Microbulbifer sp. A4B17: one gene and its partner. The protein of the gene in region 1 interacts with the protein of each later gene in a pairwise test. Links are inferred from orthologs where the notes say so. Each region holds a gene or a part of one and is shown on either strand. Other genes may lie near its edges.

Evidence for each region. The genes of interacting proteins can lie anywhere in the genome.
Region 2: the proteins of groL (region 1) and grpE interact in binary tests that used the Escherichia coli proteins (3 or more experiments, as listed by UniProt). The link is inferred for Microbulbifer sp. A4B17 from one-to-one orthologs.

Annotation. Positions count from the first base shown.
Region 1 is NZ_CP029064.1:1,264,589-1,267,981, forward strand. The notes cover bases 411-3,307. They hold groL (chaperonin GroEL), read left to right. Parts: upstream 411-987; coding sequence 988-2,628; downstream 2,629-3,307. Other genes in these bases: BTJ40_RS05545 (FxsA family protein), read left to right, coding at 411-430; groES (co-chaperone GroES), read left to right, coding at 646-939; BTJ40_RS05560 (PaaI family thioesterase), read left to right, coding at 2,870-3,286. Also shown: more of BTJ40_RS05545, read left to right, coding at 1-410; BTJ40_RS22185 (hypothetical protein), read left to right, coding at 3,324-3,393.
Region 2 is NZ_CP029064.1:4,184,364-4,187,756, reverse strand. What follows is about bases 157-3,053. They hold grpE (nucleotide exchange factor GrpE), read left to right. Parts: upstream 157-1,243; coding sequence 1,244-1,864; downstream 1,865-3,053. Other genes in these bases: recN (DNA repair protein RecN), read right to left, coding at 157-1,015. Outside these bases: more of recN, read right to left, coding at 1-156. UniProt on the Escherichia coli protein: Participates actively in the response to hyperosmotic and heat shock by preventing the aggregation of stress-denatured proteins, in association with DnaK and GrpE. It is the nucleotide exchange factor for DnaK and may function as a thermosensor.

The DNA.
Region 1 (3,393 bases):
GATTGCCGTAGGGAGTGAAATTGGCGCATTGCCAACGATCGGTCTGGTTATTCTGACCGCAGTGGTTGGAGTGACACTGCTGCGTCGCCAGGGGATCTCTACCCTGATGCGGGCTCAGGAGAAGATGCAAGCGGGAAATATTCCTGCAAAAGAGATGGTTGAGGGGATTTTCCTCGCCGTGGGTGGCGTGCTGCTACTCACTCCAGGTTTTATTACCGACTTTTTTGGATTTATCTGTTTGATACCGGGCCTCAGAAACCTCCTGCTGGGCTTTATTCTTCGCCATGTCAAAGTGGTTCCTCCACAACACTTCGGCCAGTCGCCAAATCAAAAGAATGGAGATGACGTTATCGAAGGGGAGTATTCCCGGGATGAGAAGCGCCCTGGAGAAGACAAGCATTCTGTTGAAGACAAGCGTCCCAGGTCCTGATTAGATTAAAAAATATACAAAATGCCAGCGGTGAGAATTTGCTTCACAGTTTTTTCACCTGTTGGTGTTGAAATCCCTTTTCCCGCCCATAGATAGGGTTCAACTGAGAATTAAGCCCCGCCTCTGGATTTCAGAGAGGGGTGAGGCTACCGGCCCAAAGGGTCAGTGCCGCCAATGTTGGAAACCATTAAAACGACTCAATGGAGAACTTATCCATGAAAATTCGTCCTTTACACGACCGCGTCGTAGTACGACGTAAGGAAGAAGAAGCGATGTCAGCTGGCGGTATCGTGCTGCCGGGCGCTGCCAAAGAAAAGCCGAACCAAGGTGAAGTGGTAGCCGTGGGTGAGGGCAAGCAGCTGGACAATGGCGATGTTCGCGCACTGTCTGTGAAGGTAGGTGACACTGTTGTTTTCGGTCGCTATGCCGACAGCAATACCCTCAAGGTGGAAGGCGAAGAGCTGATCATCATGAGCGAAGGTGATATCTACGGCGTGTTGGAAGGCTAAGGCCAGCCTTTAACTTTACCCGCAAAAAGAATTTGAGGAATAAGAATCATGGCAGCTAAAGACGTAATTTTCGGTGACGACGCTCGTCAGAAAATGCTGAAAGGCGTAAACATCCTGGCAGACGCTGTAAAAACTACCCTGGGCCCTAAAGGCCGCAACGTAGTTCTGGACAAGTCCTTCGGCGCTCCTACCGTAACCAAAGACGGTGTTTCCGTAGCGAAAGAAATCGAGCTGAGCGACAAGTTCGAAAACATGGGCGCACAGATGGTTAAAGAAGTTGCTTCCAAAGCTTCTGACACCGCTGGTGACGGCACCACCACCGCTACCGTTCTGGCCCAGGCTATCGTAACCGAAGGCCTGAAATCCGTAGCCGCTGGCTTCAACCCAATGGACCTGAAGCGCGGTATCGACAAAGCGGTAACCGCAGCTGTTGACCACATTGCTGGCCTGTCCACTCCCTGTGCTGACACCAAGTCTATCGCCCAGGTAGGTACTATCTCCGCTAACAGCGACGAGAGCGTTGGTACCATCATCGCTGAAGCCATGGAAAAAGTTGGCAAAGAAGGCGTTATCACTGTTGAAGAAGGTTCCGGCCTGGAAAACGAGCTGGACGTAGTAGAAGGTATGCAGTTCGACCGCGGCTACCTGTCTCCTTACTTCATCACCAACCAAGAGAACATGACTGCCGAGCTGGACAACCCGTTTATCCTGCTGGTAGACAAGAAAATCTCCAACATCCGCGACCTGCTGCCCCTGCTGGAGCAAGTAGCTAAAGCTTCCAAGCCGCTGCTGATCATCGCTGAAGACGTAGAAGGCGAAGCACTGGCAACTCTGGTTGTAAACAGCATGCGCGGCATCGTTAAAGTTGCTGCTGTTAAAGCACCTGGTTTCGGCGACCGTCGTAAAGCCATGCTGCAGGACATCGCTATCCTGACTGGCGGCACCGTGATTTCTGAAGAAGTTGGCCTGGAGCTGGAAGGTACCACTCTGGAGCACCTGGGTACTGCTAAGCGCGTAACCCTGTCCAAAGAAAACACTGTAATCGTTGACGGCGCTGGCAATGTTAAAGACATCGAAGCTCGCGTTAGCCAGATCCGTGCACAGATCGAAGAGTCCTCTTCCGACTACGACAAAGAGAAGCTGCAAGAGCGCGTAGCCAAGCTGGCTGGCGGTGTTGCGGTAATCAAAGTAGGCGCCGCTACTGAAGTGGAAATGAAAGAGAAGAAAGCCCGCGTTGAAGACGCTCTGCACGCTACCCGCGCCGCAGTAGAGGAAGGCGTAGTACCTGGCGGTGGTACAGCTCTGGTTCGCGCTACCCAGGTTATCTCTGTAACTGGCGACAACGAAGACCAGAACCACGGCATCGCTGCAGCCCTGCGCGCTATGGAAATGCCTCTGCGTCAAATCGTTTCCAACGCTGGTGACGAAGCTTCCGTAGTTGTTGACAAGATCAAGCAAGGCGAAGGCAACTTCGGTTACAACGCTGCTACTGGTGAGTACGGCGATATGCTGGAAATGGGTATCCTGGACCCAGCTAAAGTAACCCGCTCTGCACTGCAGGCGGCAGCTTCTATCGCTGGCCTGATGATCACCACCGAAGCCATGGTTGCAGAAATCCCGGAAGACAAGCCGGCTGCTCCTGACATGAGCGGTATGGGTGGCATGGGCGGTATGGGCGGCATGATGTAAGCCGGCCTTAAAGCCTATCTAAAAAGCCCCGCAACTGCGGGGCTTTTTTTTGCCTTGTGGAAAGTGGTTTACTGGGGGCAGATTTATCCATGGTGTGAATTGGTGTAGATGAGAGCACTTAACTGCTGGAACTTGGTGTGATACAGGGCAGCAGCAAAATCGAGTGGAGCAGGGTTGGTAAGTGATGGTGAATCTGACTTAAGTTGAAATAACAAACATAGAATGGAATCGGTGCGGAAATATGGATATCTACGAAATGGTCGAGTCGGGAGATCTGCCAGTACCTGAGTGTGCGAAAACTCTGGGATTTGAGCTAATAAGCTATTCAAGTGAAAAAATGGAGATGAAAGCCCGATTTTTTGCCAGGGAGTCATTCTTAAACCCTGCGGGAACAATACAGGGTGGGTTTCTATGTGCAATGCTCGACGACGTAATGGGTCCTGCACTTGTATTTTCCTTGAATATTGGTCAGTTTGCTCCGACTTTAGAGCTAAAGACTCAATTTGTTCGCCCAGCTAAAGTGGGGCCACTTGAGGGTGTTGGCAGAGTTGTATCTAAAGGTGGAACCGTCTGTTTCCTGGAAGGAGAGCTTATTCAAGAGGGGAAAATTATTGCTAGGGCAACCGCTACCACTTTAATAAAGGGGCAAAGTTTATAAATCCTTGATAAAGGATGTGATGTTTTCTGAGGTAAGAATGAGTTTTGAGCAAAAAATGTATAACTCTCCGGAAAGTGAGCTTTGCCCGGAGGGGAAGAAGCGGGTTA
Region 2 (3,393 bases), 2.9 Mb from region 1 along the record:
CAGGGCTGCCGATATCGTCCAGCTCTGCCTGCAACTGCTGTTGTAGTGCCGGTAGTTCTTGCGGCTGAACTCGATGTTTGCGCGCCGCCTGGTAGATGGCGCTGAGCCTGTCTTCAACTTCGGAGAGCCGCTCCGGGTCCATCTCGAAGCGATCGATATGCCGGGACAGGGTAGCTGCGGCTTCATCTACCTGGATGCGCGCGCTGTCGAGCATCTGAGCCACTTCCACCAGGGCCGGAGCTTGCCCGGGCATGGATGACAGCAGTTGGAGGGCGCGGTGCAGTTGCTCGGCAATATCGCCCTCACCGCCGGAAAGGAAAGCGGCCAACTGGTAGCTGCCACTGAGGATTTCCCCGGCATTGGCCAGCTGTTGCTGTTCGCTCTCGAGGGACTCTATTTCCCCTTCGCTCAAGCCAAGTTGATCCAGCTCCTTAAGCTGGTATTCCAGCAAGTGGCGGCGGGCTTCGGCTTCTTCGGCGCTGTCGGCCAGGGTGCGATAGCGGCGATAGTGATCCCGCCAGGTTTTGAAGCGGCTGCGGGTCTCTGCGGCGAGTTCCTGGGCCTGGGCATATTCATCCAGCAGGCGCAGGTGCGTTTCTTTCTTCAACAGGGATTGGTGTTCGTGCTGGCTGTGGATATCGATCAGCTGTTCGCCCAGGGCGCGGAGTTGCAACAGGGTTACCGGTTGGCCGTTGATATAGGCTCGGGAGCGGCCGTCAGCGCCAATGGTGCGGCGCAGTATGACTTCCTGCCCAGCATCCAGCTCCTGGGATTCAAGCCAGCTGGCGGCGCTGGGGTGCTCGACGATATCAAAGGTGGCACTGATATCGGCGCGATTGGCGCCGGTGCGCACAAGCTCAGCGCTGCCGCGACCGCCCAGTGCCAGGCCAAGGGCATCGAGAGTGATTGACTTACCCGCGCCGGTCTCGCCGGTCAGGGTGCTGGTACCGGGACCAAACTCCAACTCCAGTTGGTCCACCAGGGTGAATTGACTGATAGACAGATGCAGCAGCATAGAGATCGCTTGTGTCCTTGCTAATCGGCGGGCACTCGGCCCAATTAGTGGTTATTTATACAGTATTCGTTCCTGGTTAGCTATAGGGACGGGGTCACATTACTCTGAGGATGTGCGCTAGCGCGAAAAACCACTTGAACTGTGCGGGGTTGTCCCCATATAGGCTCCAGTGCCCGCAGGACGGGCTCAACTCACATTACTGACAGAGTCGACGCGACGGAGAAAGCAGTGGCCAGAGAGCGCAGCGAAGAAGATCAGATTAAAGAGGGGGCGGAGCACGCACCAGCTACAGACGAGGGCGTTTCAGCAGAGGTTGAAGACCCTTCCTCTATAGAGCGTGAACTCGCGGAGGAAGCCCTGCAGGAAGAGGCCGAAGGTGCCGATGCCCTGCACGAGGAAATTATCAAGTTGCAGGAGCAACTGGCAGCGCACAAGGATATGGCTCTGCGCGCCCAGGCGGAAGAGCAGAATGCCCGCCGCCGCGCGCAACAGGATATCGAGCGCGCACGCAAATTTGCGGTAGAGAAACTGCTGCAGGATTTGTTGCCTGTTGTGGACAACCTCGAGCGCGCGCTGGCGACTATCGATACGGCCGATGAAGCCAATAAGGCTTTGATCGAAGGTATCGAGCTGACTCACAAATCTTTCGTTGAAACCCTGACGAAAAATTCGGTGGAAGTTGTCGATCCAGCGGGAGAGCCCTTCGATCCGGAACTGCACCAGGCCATGACCCAGGTGCCCAACGGCGATGTAGAGCCGAACACGGTTCTGGATGTGTTTCAGAAAGGTTATCGCCTCAACGGTCGCCTGGTTCGCCCGGCCATGGTGGTGGTCAGCAAAGCGCCGTAACGGCTGAAATGTAAAGCGGCCTTGAAATTTAACGGCCGGCACCAATATAGCTGACATCAAGAATTATTCGCGCGGTGCAAACAGAACAGAGCTGGCAGCGCGCATCAAAAGAGGATTTTACAGATGGGAAAAATTATCGGCATCGACCTGGGTACCACTAACAGCTGTGTAGCGGTACTGGATGGTGACAAAGCGCGTGTAATCGAAAACGCCGAAGGCGATCGCACTACACCTTCTATTGTTGCCTTCACTGACGACAATGAAATTCTGGTAGGTCAGTCTGCCAAGCGTCAGGCGGTGACCAATCCCCAAAATACTCTGTTTGCGGTTAAGCGTTTGATCGGCCGTAAATTTAAAGACGACGTTGTGCAGAAAGATATCAAGATGGTTCCTTACACCATCACTGAAGCTGACAACGGCGACGCTTGGGTAGAAGTGAAAGGCGATAAAAAAGCTCCGCCGCAGATCTCTGCCGAAGTCCTGAAGAAAATGAAAAAGACTGCGGAAGATTTCCTCGGCGAGAAAGTTGAAGCTGCAGTAATTACCGTACCGGCTTACTTCAACGACTCCCAGCGTCAGGCCACCAAAGACGCCGGCCGCATCGCGGGCCTGGACGTTAAGCGCATTATCAACGAGCCGACTGCCGCTGCACTGGCTTACGGCCTGGACAAGCAGGGCGGTGACCGCACTGTTGCGGTATACGACCTGGGTGGCGGTACCTTCGATATCTCCATCATCGAAATTGCCGACGTAGACGGTGAGAAGCAGTTCGAAGTACTGTCCACCAACGGTGACACTTTCCTCGGTGGTGAAGACTTCGACCTGCGCCTGATCGAATACCTCGCAGACGAGTTCAAGAAAGACCAGGGCATCGACCTGAAAGGCGACCCCCTGGCGATGCAGCGCCTGAAAGAAGCTGCAGAAAAAGCCAAGATCGAGCTGTCCTCCAGCCAGCAGACCGAAGTAAACCTGCCGTACATCACTGCAGACGCCACTGGTCCCAAGCACCTGGTTGTTAAGCTGACCCGCGCCAAGCTGGAAAGCCTGGTAGAAGAGCTGGTTACCCGCTCCCTGGAGCCGGTAAAAATCGCTCTGCAAGACGCCGACCTGTCCGCTTCTGGTGTAGACGAAGTGATCCTGGTGGGTGGTCAGACCCGCATGCCGCTGGTACAGCAGAAAGTAACCGAGTTCTTCGGCAAAGAGCCGCGCAAAGACGTTAACCCCGACGAAGCCGTTGCCATGGGTGCTGCTATCCAGGGCGCCGTACTGTCCGGTGACGTTAAAGACGTACTGCTGCTGGACGTAACTCCGCTAACCCTGGGTATCGAAACCATGGGTGGCGTTGCGACTCCGCTGATCGACAAGAACACCACTATCCCCACCAAGAAGTCCCAGGTTTTCTCCACTGCGGATGACAACCAGACTGCGGTAACCATTCACGTGGTTCAGGGTGAGCGCAAGCAGGCTGCACAGAACAAATCCCTGGGTCGCTTCGACCTGGCCGATATCCCACCGGCACCTCGCGGCAT